DNA from 2 places in the Pseudomonas sp. EL_65y_Pfl2_R95 genome. Region 1 is predicted to be linked to the other one. Evidence: riboswitches for the same ligand, from Rfam matches in the RefSeq annotation. Region 1 holds a riboswitch; the other holds the start of a gene.
What was found. A riboswitch is a leader RNA that binds a small molecule or an ion and turns the genes downstream of it on or off. The one in region 1 is predicted to bind cobalamin.

Region 1 (7,163 bases):
ATACCCCGGCTGGTGGCTTTGATTGCAGCGGATTAATTGGCTTCGTGTATCGCGATGTGGCCGGTATCAGTTTGCCGCGCACCACCGGCCAGCTCAGACAGATGCGTGGGCAGAATGTCAGCCGGAGCAATCTGCAAAGTGGCGATCTGGTGTTCTTTGCCACCAGTGGCGGTAGCCGGGTAAGCCATGCGGGGATCTATGTGGGTGAAGGCCGCTTCGTGCATGCACCCTCAAGCGGTGGCACCGTGCGCCTCGACAGCCTGAACAATACCTATTGGCAGGGTGTCTATTTGGATGCCAAGCGGGTATTCAGTCCAGAACTGGCGCATAACCTTTAGCCAAGTGTTAACCGCTGCGCTAGCTGGTCCGGCTGGCGCAGCCTGATTTCGAGCCGAGACGCAAATGACCAATCGAACGCTCAATCTTGATCCAAGCTTGTATCAATACCTGCTGGATGTCTCGCTGCGTGAGTCTGCCTTGCTTAAACGGCTGCGTGATGAAACTGCGGAGCTTGCCAATGCACGTTGGCAAATAGCTCCTGAGCAAGGCCAGTTCATGGCGCTGCTGGTGCAGTTGCTGGCGCCCAAACGGATTATCGAAGTCGGTACCTTCACCGGTTACAGCGCGATCTGCATGGCGCAGGCGATGCCTGCGCACGGCACACTTATCTGTTGTGATCTGGCGGCCGACTATAACGCCACTGCAGAGCGCTATTGGCAAGAAGCCGGGGTTAGCGAGCGCATCGAGCAGCGTTTGGCACCCGCATTAGATACCCTTGCAGAGCTGGAGCGCGAGGGTTACGGCGGGACAGTCGATCTGATATTTATCGATGCTGATAAAGCAAACTACCCGGCCTATTTCGAGCAGTCGCTGCGTCTGCTCAAACCCGGAGCGTTAGTGCTTTTTGATAACACCTTGTGGAGTGGGCGTGTACTTGAAGCCAAGCCTGAAAGCGCCGACACACGAGCGATTCAGGCGCTTAACCTCCAGCTTAAAAATGACGCGCGTATCGATCTTTCGATGTTGCCTGTCGGCGATGGCCTGACCCTGTGCCGCAAGCGCTAGCATTTGCCCTGTGCCCGAACCCACGCGTTTGCCGCCCCAGCCTGAAGCCTGCGAGTTGTGTGCGCGCAAAGCGTTGTTGACCCGCCATCATTTGATCCCCAAGTCGCTGCACAACAAAACCTATGTGCAAAAGCGCTACGCCAAGACTGAACGCATCACGGCGACCTTGTGGCTGTGCCGCGCTTGCCATAATCAAGTGCACCGTCTGTTCACCGAGAAAGAGTTGGCGTTGAGCTACAACACTCGCGATAGCCTATTGAGTGATGAACGCCTGCGCACCTTTGTTGTCTGGTTGGCGGACAAGCCTGCCGGCTTTCATCCGCGTCATTAAGCCTGGGTCAGTGGCGGGTGGCTCACACCTTCGTGGATGACGCTGCGCTTCAAGGAGGGTTGACGGCTTTATCAACCACCATTTGCGCCGCAAACCCTTGATGACCGGGTAAGCGCTGCTTGCCGCGCTTGGCCTTGCCGATCGTGAGGAATATGCGCAGCCTTGCATTGTTATTTGACCTTCTAGTCGCAAGTCACTACTCTGCGCGACTTGCTTCAGGTGCCTTGTATTTACAGGGTGAAACAGGGAAGTCGGTGCGTCTCGTGTAATAACGCCAAACAATTCCGACGCTGCCCCCGCAACGGTAAACGAGTCAAATCAAACGCTTTTCAACCACTGTGCTTCGGCATGGGAAGGTGCGTTTGCTGGTGTGCTGCCAACAGCCCACCGCTCGTAAGCCCGGAGACCGGCCTGTCGCAATTTCACGGCATCGCGGAGGGCTTTGTCGGGCGTATTACCGTCTGTGCCTTTCTGCGCGTCTGTGACAAATACGTCCGCTGTTCTCCGTATGCCTTTCCCAGCCTAGGTCGCACGGGTGAGAGCGGCGGAGCATACGCAATGAACAGTAAGTCCTTTTTCACGTCAGCAGCCGTCGTGCTGTGTGGCGTTTCCACTGGTTCACAGGTTTTCGCAGCAGAACCGAACCAGCTTGATGATACCGTGGTCACTGCCACTCGTACGGCGCAAACGGCCAGTCAGAGCCTGGCTGCCGTCACTGTATTTGATCGTGCTGAAATCGAGCAAAGTCAGGTGAGTTCCGTACCTGAGTTATTACGTAAAGTCCCAGGTGTTTCCTTTGCCAATAATGGTGGGCCGGGCAAGTCGACCTCGCTGTTTATGCGCGGCACTGAATCCGACCACGTATTGGTGATGATTGACGGGGTCAAGATTGGCTCTGTCAGTTCGGGCGGCGCAGCCCTGCAGGATTTGCCAATCGAATTGATCGAGCGGATTGAAGTGGTGCGCGGTCCGCGTTCAAGCCTCTATGGTTCAGAGGCGATTGGCGGGGTTATCCAGATTTTCACCCGCAAGGGCCAGAGCGGCGGCGCTAAACCCTTTTTCTCAGCGGGCTACGGCACTCACGACACCTACACCGGCAGCGCCGGCGTCTCCGGTGGCGACGATAAAGGCTGGTACAGCCTGGGTGTCAGCAGCTCGGACACTGACGGGATCAATGTCAAATCTGCGGGCATTAGCGGTGCAGAAAGCGATGACGACGGTTACCGCAATCTTTCTGGCAGCCTCAGCGCGGGCTATCGCTTCGACAATGGGCTGGAACTGGACGGCAACGTACTCAAGGCCAAGTCGCATAACGACTACGACAGCGTAAGCCGCAGCCGTACCTCAGGCTTTAATGCCAATGCAGATGGCGAGTCCAACGTCTATGGCGCTCGTGCTCGGTTCTCCCCCTTTGATGTCTGGCAGGTCACCTTGCAGGCTGGACGCAGTGAAGACAAGTCAGATGCCTTCACCGATGGTAGCTTTAATTCCCGCTTTGACAGCCGTCGTGACACAGCAAGTTGGCAGAACGATTTACAGATTGCGGACGGTCAAACCCTGACCTTGGGCACTGACTACCAGCGTGATGAAATCAACGGCAGCACTGACTACGATCAGGACTCGCGCGACAATAACGGCTACTTCGTACAGTACTTGGGTGATGTCGGCCGGCATGACTGGCAAGTGGCGTTGCGCCGCGATGATAACCAGCAGTTTGGCGATCACCAGACCGGCAATATCGCCTATGGCTTTGCCTTGACCGATTGGTTGCGCAGTACGGTCAGTTACGGCACTGCATTTAAGGCACCGACCTTTAATGAGTTGTACTTTCCCGACTATGGCAATCCAAACTTGGATGCTGAAACCTCAGAAAGCATCGAAATAGGGCTTACCGGTCAGCACGATTGGGGTCATTGGGTGGTTAACGCCTTCCGCACCGAAATTGACGACTTGATTGCTTATGACGCTTCGATTGAGGGGCCGTCAAATGTCGATAAAGCGCGTATCAACGGTGTAGAGCTGGTTGTCGCCAGTCAGTTGTACGGTTTTGACTGGAGTGCCAACTACACGCTCATGGACCCGGAAAACCAGTCGAGCGGGGCCAATGACGGCAACGAATTGGCGCGTCGTGCCAAGCAATTGTTCAACCTTGATATTGACCGCCGGATAGGCAAATTCAGCGTCGGCGGCAGCGTACATGCAGAAGGGCAACGTTATGACGATCTGGCCAACACCAAGGAGCTCTCGGGGTTCGCCACGGTTGATTTACGCGGTGAGTATCGCCTGACCGAAGAATGGCGCGTGCAAAGTCGTGTCGCCAATTTACTGGGTGCCGATTACGAAACTGCCGACGGCTATAACCAGCCGGGCCAAGCCGTGTATCTAAGTGTGCGCTACCAGGCGCTCTAGTCGCTAAGCCTTTGCCAGGACGCCGGATTGGCGTCTTGGCCATATCAACAGGAGAGAATGATGAATCTTTCACCGCGCAACCAGTTGCTGATTGGCATTGCGCTTGGCGCATTGATGGCCATGACCCGGGGTCAGCACTTCGCAACGGTCAATCTGCCCAGTGCTTCCTGGGCCGTGTTTTTCCTTGCCGGCGTTTTGCTGAAGCCGCGCTGGGTATTTCCGGCGTTGTTTGTCGAGGCTTCGCTGTTCGATATGGCCGCCGTGCAATGGGCAGGTGTGAGCGACTGGTGCATGTCGCCAGCCTATTGGATGTTAGTGCCTGCATACGGGACCCTGTGGTTCGGTGGTCGGCTGTACGCCGGCATGCATCGTCACCAATGGAGCAATCTGCTGTTGCTCGCTGCAATGGCTTCGCTCAGCGCCTTTGTTTGCTACCTGTTTTCCGGCGGTGGATTTCTATTTTTCTCGGGTCGCTACCCAGACCCAAGCATGTCTCAATTGGTTGAACGCATTGCCCTGTATTACCCGCGTAACCTGACCAACCTGGCCTTGTATCTGGGCGTTGCCAGTGTTTTCTACCTGGGTCTGAACGCCGCCTTTGCCGCCCGTCAACGCGAGGTGCAGTCGTAGTCATGTTTAGCCAGACCCATACCGGGTTTTCGCGGGTTCAATATTATGTGCAGGGTAATTGAGATGAACAGCACGCGAGTCCATCAGTGTCCGGCATTGCTGATCGCAGCGCCGGCCTCTGGGCAAGGTAAAACCACAGTCACCGCGGCGCTGGCGCGCTTGTATTCGCGTCAAGGTAAGCGGGTCCAAGTGTTCAAGTGTGGGCCGGATTTCCTTGATCCGATGATTCTCGCGCGCGCCTCTGGTCAGCCGGTTTATCAGCTGGATTTGTGGATGGTTGGCGAGGCTGAAAGCCAGCGCTTGCTTTGGCAAGCAGCAGGCGAGGCGGATTTGATTTTGATTGAAGGGGTGATGGGTCTGTTTGATGGCTCGCCATCGGCTGCCGATCTTTCCCGACACTTTAAGGTGCCTGTGATGGCGGTGATTGACGCCTCGGCCATGGCGCAAACCTTTGCTGCGGTGGCCCATGGTTTAGCCACCTTTCAAGCGGGTTTGCCATTCTCCGGGGTGTTGGGTAATCGCGTGGGCAGCGTGCGCCATGGGCAAATATTGGCAGATGCATTGCCCGAGTCTATCCGCTGGTACGGCGCATTGCCGCGCAGTGCCGAGATCGAGTTGCCAAGCCGCCACCTGGGGTTGGTTCAGGCGAATGAGTTGACTGATCTTGACGCCCGGTTGGATGCCGCCGCCGATGCGCTGGCATCCAGTGCGCAGGTTGAACTGCCGCCAGCCATTAGCTTCGCGGCCCCCGTTGCGCGAGCTATTGAACCACTGCTGGCGGGCGTGCGGATTGCGGTTGCGCGGGATGCGGCATTCGCCTTTATATATCAAGCCAACCTGGATCTTCTGCGTGAGCTGGGCGCCACGCTGTGCTTCTTTTCTCCACTTGATGATGGCGCGTTACCTCAAGTCGATAGTCTGTACTTGCCCGGTGGTTATCCCGAGTTGCACCTTGCGCAGTTGGCAACGAATGCTGGCATGGCTGCCGCTATCAGGCAGCATCATGGCGCAGGTAAACCGATCTTGGCCGAGTGCGGCGGCATGCTTTATGTGCTGGAGTCGCTGACCGATCAGCAGGGCGAGACAGGGGCAATGCTCGGTTTGCTAGATGCACGCGCAGCAATGCAGCCGCGGCTGACTGCCCTGGCTTTACAGGAAGTCGAACTGCCTGAGGGATTGCTCCGCGGACACACCTTTCACCACTCCACAATTAAGGGCGAATTACCTGAAGTCGCCCGTGGTGAATGCCCGAATTACCGACGTACCCGCGAGTCGGTATATCGTCAGGGCCGACTGACAGCCTCCTATATTCACTTTTACTTTGCCTCGAACCCGCGTGCTGTTGCTGAGATTTTTCGGCCATGAATGAGCACGCTTACAGCGCCGCAGAGCGCGCTGCGATCTACCGGGTCATCGCCGAGCGACGTGACATGCGCCATTTCAGTGGTGGTGAAGTCGCCCCTGAGTTGTTGGCGAAATTGCTTGAGGCCGCGCATCAAGCACCAAGCGTCGGGCTGATGCAGCCCTGGAGGTTTATTCGCATCACTCGGGTGCAGACCCGCGAAGCGATCGCTGAGTTGGTCGAGCAAGAACGGCTGCGCACTGCCGAAGCACTTGATCAGCGCTCTGACGAGTTTATGCAGCTTAAGGTCGAGGGTGTTCGTGAGTGCGCCGAGTTGTTGGTGGTCGGTTTGATGGATCGACGCGAGGCGCACATTTTTGGCCGGCGTACCTTGCCAGAGATGGATTTGGCCTCGGTGGCCTGTGCGATTCAAAATATGTGGCTGGCAGCACGTGCTGAAGGGTTGGGCATGGGCTGGGTGTCACTGTTTGATCCATTCAAATTGGGCAAGCTATTGAACATGCCGGCTGGCAGTAAGCCTGTCGCTGTTTTGTGCCTTGGGCCAGTAAAGGCTTTTTATTCCAATCCCATGCTTCAGGAGCAGGGTTGGGCGCAGCCACGCGAGCTGAGCGAGCTGCTCTCAGAAAATCAGTGGGGCGAATAATGCCGCGCATCATCGGCTTGACCTGCGAAGTCTGTGAGACCGTGCGGCAGTCGCCGACATGCTGGACATCGGGCGTTATCCGGGAGCGCTCTAAGGAAAATATTGCTGCGTGGCTTAATCAACAGCTGCACGAGATCACCTCGGCAGATATCCTCCCGCCCGGCACTGCGGCGCTCAGCGATGGAGTGCAGCAGTTACAGGCATTGATAAGAGGTTGCGCAGAAGCGCGAGGATGAGTTTGTTTTTAAGCACTGTTGCCGCTGTGGCGGCGGATGCCATTTTTGGTGAATCTAAAGGGTGGCATCCACTGGTGGCCTTTGGGCAATGGGCCGAGCGCATTGAACAGCGGTTTAATCCGTCTGGAGCGGGCTGGCGCAGTCATGGCGTCAGCGCCTGGTGTCTGGCTGTGTTGCCGTTGACCGCGCTGGCCTGGCTGCTGAGTCAGGTGTCAGCATTCGGCTGGTTTGTTGAGATTGTCGCGTTGTATGTTGCCTTGGGACTGCGCAGCCTTGGCGAGCATGCGCGGCCAGTGGCGCAAGCGCTACGTTTGGGGGATCTGGCACTGGCCCGCGAACGAGTGGGTTATATGGTCAGCCGCAATACCGCTCAGCTCGATGCCCATGGAGTGGCCCGTGCGGGCACCGAGTCGGTCTTGGAAAATGGCAGTGACGCCGTCTTTGCGGCGTTGTTCTGGTTCATCATCGCGGGTGCGCCCGGCGTGG
Region 2 (7,163 bases), on a different contig from region 1:
CAGTGGGCTTAGCGTTTTATGCCTACTCACGTAAGGTCTATGGTGTTGTCGAACTCAAGCATTGAGCGGCTGCCATCAGCGGTCGACGCTCTTGGTGGTCGACTTTTTTCGGCCACCATTTGCGATCACAAATAGCTGAGAGTCGGCACCGCCACGGTGGCCAAGCTTCGCGTTGACCACCCTACGTTGAGCCACCATTTGGCGTGTTGTTAGAGTTGCGGTGTCCACGTCATCGAGACCAAGGCGGTACGCCCGGCTTCTTCGTAGTGGAAGGGGACTTCGGCAAAGGTGTTGCTGTCGAACGCGGTGCCGTTGGCTTGGTAATAGTCGTGGTCGAGCAGGTTGTCCACCTTCAGGTCAAAGCGCAGATCGTTAGGCGCTTTCCAGCCGGCACGCAGGCCCAATATGCCGTAGCCCGGAATCTCCTGGTCATTCGCCAGGTCGTTATAGCTATGACTTGCCACCAGCCAACCGGCGCCGACATTGAACTGGCCAAAGCTGCGATCGATATCTGCGGTGAAGGTGTTTTCCGGGCGGCGGCTCAGGCGCTTGCCATCATTACCGCTGCCGCTGCTATTACGCGCATCGACCAAGCTATAGCCGAGGCTGGTCTGCCAGCCAAACACCTGCTGTTCCAGTGCGACTTCCAAACCGTGAATAGTTGCCTGATCAATGTTCTCCGGGCGAAAGGCATTGATGCTGTTTGCCTGATTACCGTCCAGGGCGTTGTTGGTGACGATGGCGTCTTCAATCCGGGTGCGGTAGGCCGATATTTGTAGTGAGCTGGTTGGCGACAACCGCGAGCGCCACTGCAACTCGTAGCTGCGCGCCGTCTCGGGTTGCAGATCAGGGTTGCTGTAGACGGTGCAGCCGAAACCGGGGAAGCAATCATCTGGGTAGTACAGGTCATTAAAGGTCGGTGCGCGGAACGATTCGCTGTACGAGGCGACCAGATCATTGTCGCTGTTTAAGTGCCAAGTGAAAGCAGCGTTCCAACTGTTCTGGCTGCCAAAGGCTTGATTGTCGTCATGGCGCAGGCCCAGTTCTGTGCCGAACGCGTCATTGTCATAGCGATGTTGAATAAACGCGGCTTTGTTCCAGCGCGAGTCTTCGTTGAAAGGCGTTGCGCTGTTCAGACGATCCTCATACCAGTCCAGCCCCAGTAGTACTTGCTGGTGGTCGGCGAAGTTAAGCGTGTTCAACCAGCTGGCTTGGTCGCGGTAGGTGTTGAATACCGAGCCGCCGTAAGGGTCGTGGGATTTTTGACGATTCTCGGTGTGGCCCAATTCCAGGCGTGAGGTCCAGTTTTCGTTGATTTGCGATTGCAGGTACGCGCTACCGGTAGACTCTTCAAAGTCAGTGTCGGCCGCTTGGGCGGGCGACAAACTGTAATCGTACTCACTCTGACCGGTTTGGCGCAGCAGGCTGATCCCTGCTTCCAAGTTGTCGTTGAAATTGTGCAACAGGCTCAGATTCAGGCCCTTGTTGCGGTAGGCGCTGTCTTCGCTGCCAATCAGGTTGGTGCGTTCGAAACCGTCGGTTTCATCGAGTGAGGCGCCCAAGTCGAAACGGGTTTGCTCATCACCGCCCGACAAGCCGAGGCTGCGCTGCCAAGTACCATGGCTGCCGTAGCCGACTTTAAGACGAGGGTGCAGGCCCTGTTCGCCGCTGCGGGTGAAAATCTGAATAACCCCGCCAATGGCGTCTGAACCGTACAGTGCAGAACGGCTGCCGCGTACCACTTCGATGCGTTCGATCTGATCCAGATTGAGTTGTTCAAGACTGGCGGTGCCACTGGAGCTGCCGGCAATGCGCTGGCCGTTGACCAGCACCAGGCTTTGCGCTGTCGAGGTGCCGCGAATGAATATCCCGCTGAGTGAGCCGCTGCCGCCGCTGCGCTGGACGCTGACACCCGGCGTGCGTGCCAGTAGATCCAGCACGTCACCGGCCTGCAGGCGTTCGATGTCCTTGCGTTCAAATACAGTAATTGCGGCGGTGGCTTTGCTGATCGGCTCGGCCTGTCGGCCTGAGGTGATCACCAGTGGCGTGGCCTGATAAGGCGCAGCAGATTCGGCGGCAGTGGCCAGGCATGGGGCCAGCGCGAGCGCCAGAGAAACGCGGGAGAACTTCATTAAACAACCTCAAAAGTACAATGCTTTTGAGGAGGGCAGGGACAAGTACCGGCAAGTAGAGACCTGTACTTGACGGTGATGCCCTCCGCAACACCAGTCAAAAATTGCAACGAGGCAGGTCTCCGGGCTGCCGACGCCGTTTTTCACCTTCCCGGGCGAGCCCAGTGGTTGTCGAAAAACGCTGTGTTGCACCCTGAAGTGCAGCACTGTCGGTTACCGTTGCGGGGGCAGCGCAGGCATTGTCATAGACGCACCTGCTTCCCTTTTCACGCTGAGCCTTGCGGCTGGCAGCGACCTCGGTCAATCACGATAAAACCGCTACCGAATTTGCGGTAGCGGGTTACTTATTTGTTGATAACAGCCAAACGCTGACGAATTGCCAGCTCTATACCGCTGGCATCCAAGCCACATTCGGCGAGCATTTGAGCGGGTTTAGCATGCTCGACATAAACGTCAGGCAGGCCCAGATGCAGGACTGGCTTGAGCAGGTTTTCCTGAGCCAGAAATTCGCTGACTGCACTGCCTGCACCGCCCATGATGCTGTTTTCCTCGATGGTCACCAGCAACTCATGGCTTGCAGCCAGTTGGCGGATCAAGGCTTCATCAATCGGCTTTACGAAGCGCATATCGACCACGGTCGCATCCAGTGCTTCAGCCGCTTTCAGGGCCTCGTTCAGTTGTACACCGAACACCAGCATTGCAGTGCCGCTGCCTTGGCGACGGATCACGCCTTTGCCAATTTCAAGCGGCTCGAGGCCAGATTCAATCACCGCACCGGGGCCAGTGCCGCGTGGATAGCGCACGGCGGCCGGGCCGTTAAACAGGTGGCCGGTGGTCAGCATGCGGCGCAATTCGTTTTCATCGCTCGGAGTCATCACCAGCATGCCGGGGATGCAGCGCAAGTAGGTGATGTCGAAGCTGCCGGCGTGGGTCGGGCCGTCTTCACCGACCAAGCCTGCGCGGTCGATGGCAAACAATACATCGAGGTGTTGCACGGCAACGTCGTGAATCAGTTGGTCATAGGCGCGTTGTAGGAAGGTCGAGTAGATCGCCACAACCGGCTTGCTGCCTTCGCAAGCCATGCCGGCTGCGAGGGTCACCGCATGCTGCTCGGCGATTGCCGTATCGAAATAGCGGTCTGGGTATTGCTCGCTAAAGGCGACCAGGTCAGAGCCTTCCTTCATCGCCGGGGTAATGCCAAGCAGGCGTGGATCCTGCGCAGCCATGTCGCACAGCCACTGACCGAAAACGCTGGAGTACTTAGGCCCGGCCGGCTTTTTCGCTGCGTTCTGCGGAGCGGGGCGGTTTACCGGCTCAAGTTTGGTGATTGCATGGTAGCCAATGGGGTCTGCTTCGGCGGGAGCGAAGCCTTTGCCCTTGGTGGTGATGACATGCAGAAACTGCGGGCCTTCGAGGTCGCGCATATTGCGCAGCGTGGCCAGCATGGTCGGCAGGTCGTGGCCATCAATTGGGCCGATGTAATTCCAGCCGAGCTCTTCAAACAGCGTACCCGGGACCAACATGCCTTTGGCGTGCTCTTCGGTTTTGCGGGCGATTTCCCACGCGCCAGGAAGACGTGAAAGCACTTTCTTACTGCCTTCACGCATGCTCGCGTAAGTGCGGCTGGAAAGAATCTTCGCCAGATAATTGGACAGCCCGCCAACATTGCGCGAGATCGACATGTCGTTGTCGTTGAGCACCACCAACATGTTGGCTTTGAGGTCGGACGCGTGGTTCAACGCCTCGAAAGCCATGCCCGCAGTCAGCGCACCATCACCGATAACGGCCACACTTTTACGGTTGCTGCCCTGAATTTTGGCGGCAACAGCCATACCCAGTGCGGCACTGATTGAAGTGCTTGAGTGGCCGACGCCAAAGGTGTCGTACTCGCTTTCACTGCGCCGGGGGAATGCGGCAACACCGTCCTTTTGGCGGAGCGTGCTCATGCGCTCGCGGCGACCGGTGAGGATTTTATGGGGGTAGGCTTGATGACCAACGTCCCACACCAGGCGGTCGTCGGGGGTATCGAAAACATAATGCAGAGCAATCGTCAGCTCGACTACGCCAAGGCCCGCGCCAAAGTGACCGCCGGTCTGGCCAACGGTGTAAAGCAGGTATTGGCGCAGTTCGTCGGCCAGGGTTTCCAGCTCGGCCTCACCCAAGCGGCGCAGCTCGGTCGGCGTATTCGCGCGGTCAAGCAAGGGCGTCAGCGGGCGTTCGCGGGGAATCTCGTGGAAAGTCGTCGGCATCAGGCGAATCGTTATAAATACAAAGATGCGCCAGTTTACCCGAAGCCCCGCACTGTACCCAAATAAGAAGTGGCCAATCAGCAGCAGAGGACGCCGCTCAATCACTGCTTTGACCACTTTAGGTCTGAAAATAAAACCCTACCAGGCATCGATATAACCGCGTTTCCCCGTTTTTTCTGCTGACGGGGCAGGGGTTGAATTGAGACCGCGAATCAACCAGCCTCGGGTTTGTTCGGGATCAATCACCGCGTCGATCTCAAGGAAGCTGGCCATATTGATCGCCTTGCCATTGGCATAAGCCTTGGTGACGAGCTTGTCGAACAGCTGCTGGCGCGCTTGCTCCGATTCGGCCGCCGCCAACTCTTTGGCAAAGCCCAGGCGAACCGCGCCCTCCAAGCCCATTGCACCGAATTCACCACTGGGCCAGGCGATGGTGAACAGCGGTGAGTGGAAGCTACCGGCGGCCATGGCTTGCGCGCCCAAACCGTAACCTTTGCGCAATACGACGGTGAAGAACGGCACGCTCAGGCTGGCGGCTACAACGAACATGCGTGATACATGGCGTACGGTGGCTTGTTGCTCGGCTTGTGGGCCGACCATAAAACCGGGCGTGTCGCACAGCGATACCAGTGGGATATCAAAGGCATTGCACAGCTGCATAAAGCGCGCGGCTTTATCGCCACTGACGGCGTCAATGGCACCGCCGAGATGGGCCGGGTTATTGGCCAGTAAACCAAATGGCTGGCCTTCGATGCGGATAAACGCGGTGATCATGCCCGGGGCAAATTCGCGGCGCAGTTCCAGCACTGAGCCTTGATCGGCCAGGGTTTCGATGACGTGGCGAATGTCATAAACCCGCAGACGATTTTCTGGAATCAAGTGGCGCAACTTGCGCTGGTCGCTGCATTGCCAGTCGTTTAGCGCGCCTTGAAAGTACCCCAGGTAGTGCTTGGCGGCGCTGACTGCTTCGGCTTCATCCTCGACCAACAGATCAATCACCCCATTGGGGCTTTGTACGCTGGTTGGGCCAACTTGTTCAGCGGTGTAGCTGCCCAGACCACCGCCTTCAATCATCGCCGGCCCCGCCATGCCGATGCTGGCGTTGCGGGTGGCGATGATCACATCGCAGCACCCCAGCAGCGCGGCGTTACCTGCGAAACAACGGCCAGACACCACGCCGACCAGCGGCACCCGTCCAGACAGTTTGGCCATGCCAACAAAGGTGTGGCAGTCGAGCCCGGCGACACCGACGAAATCCGTGTCACCAGGGCGACCACCGCCGCCTTCGGCGAACAGCACCACGGGCAGGCGCCATTGCTCGGCCAGTTGCAGCATGCGGTCGGTTTTCTTGTGGTTCATCACTCCCTGGGTGCCGGCAAATACCGTGTAGTCGTAGGCGATGGCCATGCAGCGTGCGGCTTTACTGCCAAACAGTTCGGCGTTGATGGTGCCGGTACCGGCGACTAAACCATCGGCAGGGCTTTGTTCAATCAGTTCATCCAGCGAACGCCGGCGCCGTTGCGCGGCAATCGCCAGTGCGCCGTACTCACTGAAGCTGCCTTGGTCAAGCAGGTCGGCGAGGTTCTCCCGGGTGGTGCGCTGCTGGGTTTTACGACGCTTGGCGACGGCATGGGGCCGTCCTTCATCAAGGGTGATTGCATGGCGTTCAAGGACCTCACCGAGGTCGGCGCGAATATGCTCAAGGTCGATCGCTTCTTCGTTGAGCATTTGCTCGCCGGTAACGTCCGCAGGTTCAATAAACACCAACGCTGCGCCTTGGCTAACAATACTGCCGGGCTTAACTGCAAGGCTGTGGACAATGCCGCTGTGTTCGGCCTTGATCTCAAGCTCCATTTTCATGGCTTCAAGCACCGCGATGGTTTCGCCCTTGGCCACGCTATCGCCTACGTCAACCTGCAAACTGACGATCACGCCGCTGCTGGGCGCGCATAGTGCTTCACAACCCTGAGGCACCTGGCTGATGCTCGTCGCGCTGCTTGATGTGCCAGCGCTGTGATTGAAATAGTGGTGCGGATGGGCGGATGCCTGCGCACCCAGCAGTGCGCTCAGTTGGCTTTCGACGAAGCGTGTATTGACTTGATTGCGCGCTACTTCGGGAAGTTGCAGCACGCTTTGCAGCAGGCCAATCGAATGGCTTACCCCTTCGATATTGAACTCGCACAGCGCGCGATACGCCTTGCGCAACGCACTTGGGTAATCCGGCGCATGCACAATCAGCTTGGCCAGCAGGGAGTCGTAACTCGGGTTGACGCTGTAGCCGGGATAGCCGTAGCCATCAACCCGCAAACCCGGGCCGCTCGGGGGTTGATAGGCGCTCAAGGTACCTGCGGCTGGGTGCGTGGTGCCGTCGCTAGCGAGGGTTTCCATGTTGATCCGTAATTGCACGGCGCAGCCATTAATAGTCGGCGGCTCGAGCAGATTGAGCTCGGCCAACGAGTCACCCATGGCCAGTTTGAGCTGGGTTTGCAGCAGGTCAACGCCGGTGATTTGTTCGGTGATGGTGTGCTCAACCTGAATCCGTGGGTTGGCTTCCATAAAGTAGAAGTGCTGGGGACTGTCGTTATCGACAAGGAACTCGAAGGTGCCGATACCTTGATAATTAACCTTGCTGGCAAGCTTGAGCGCCGCATCAATCATGCGCTGGCGGGTGTCCGGTGACAGGTCCGGGCTGGGGGCGATTTCGATGATTTTTTGCTGACGCCGCTGCAGGCTGCAATCACGCTCCCAGAGATGACTCACCGCGCCGCTGCCATCACCCAGC

Region 2: another riboswitch for cobalamin. It lies ahead of AACY09_RS18385 (TonB-dependent receptor domain-containing protein); the one in region 1 lies ahead of btuB (TonB-dependent vitamin B12 receptor).

Annotation. Positions count from the first base shown of each region.
Region 1 is NZ_CAXAOV010000002.1:13,634-20,796, reverse strand. Features, by position in the region: gene AACY09_RS07840 (C40 family peptidase) at 1-338, shown strand, start outside; gene AACY09_RS07835 (O-methyltransferase) at 403-1,065, shown strand; gene AACY09_RS07830 (hypothetical protein) at 1,076-1,396, shown strand; cobalamin riboswitch at 1,597-1,825, shown strand; gene btuB (TonB-dependent vitamin B12 receptor) at 1,955-3,805, shown strand; gene AACY09_RS07820 (hypothetical protein) at 3,863-4,435, shown strand; gene AACY09_RS07815 (cobyrinate a,c-diamide synthase) at 4,499-5,800, shown strand; gene bluB (5,6-dimethylbenzimidazole synthase) at 5,797-6,441, shown strand; gene cbiB (adenosylcobinamide-phosphate synthase CbiB) at 6,674-7,163, shown strand, end outside.
Region 2 is NZ_CAXAOV010000006.1:49,821-56,983, forward strand. Features, by position in the region: gene AACY09_RS18380 (APC family permease) at 1-65, shown strand, start outside; gene AACY09_RS18385 (TonB-dependent receptor domain-containing protein) at 210-2,132, opposite strand; cobalamin riboswitch at 2,229-2,446, opposite strand; gene dxs (1-deoxy-D-xylulose-5-phosphate synthase) at 2,477-4,381, opposite strand; gene AACY09_RS18395 (acetyl-CoA carboxylase family protein) at 4,520-7,163, opposite strand, start outside.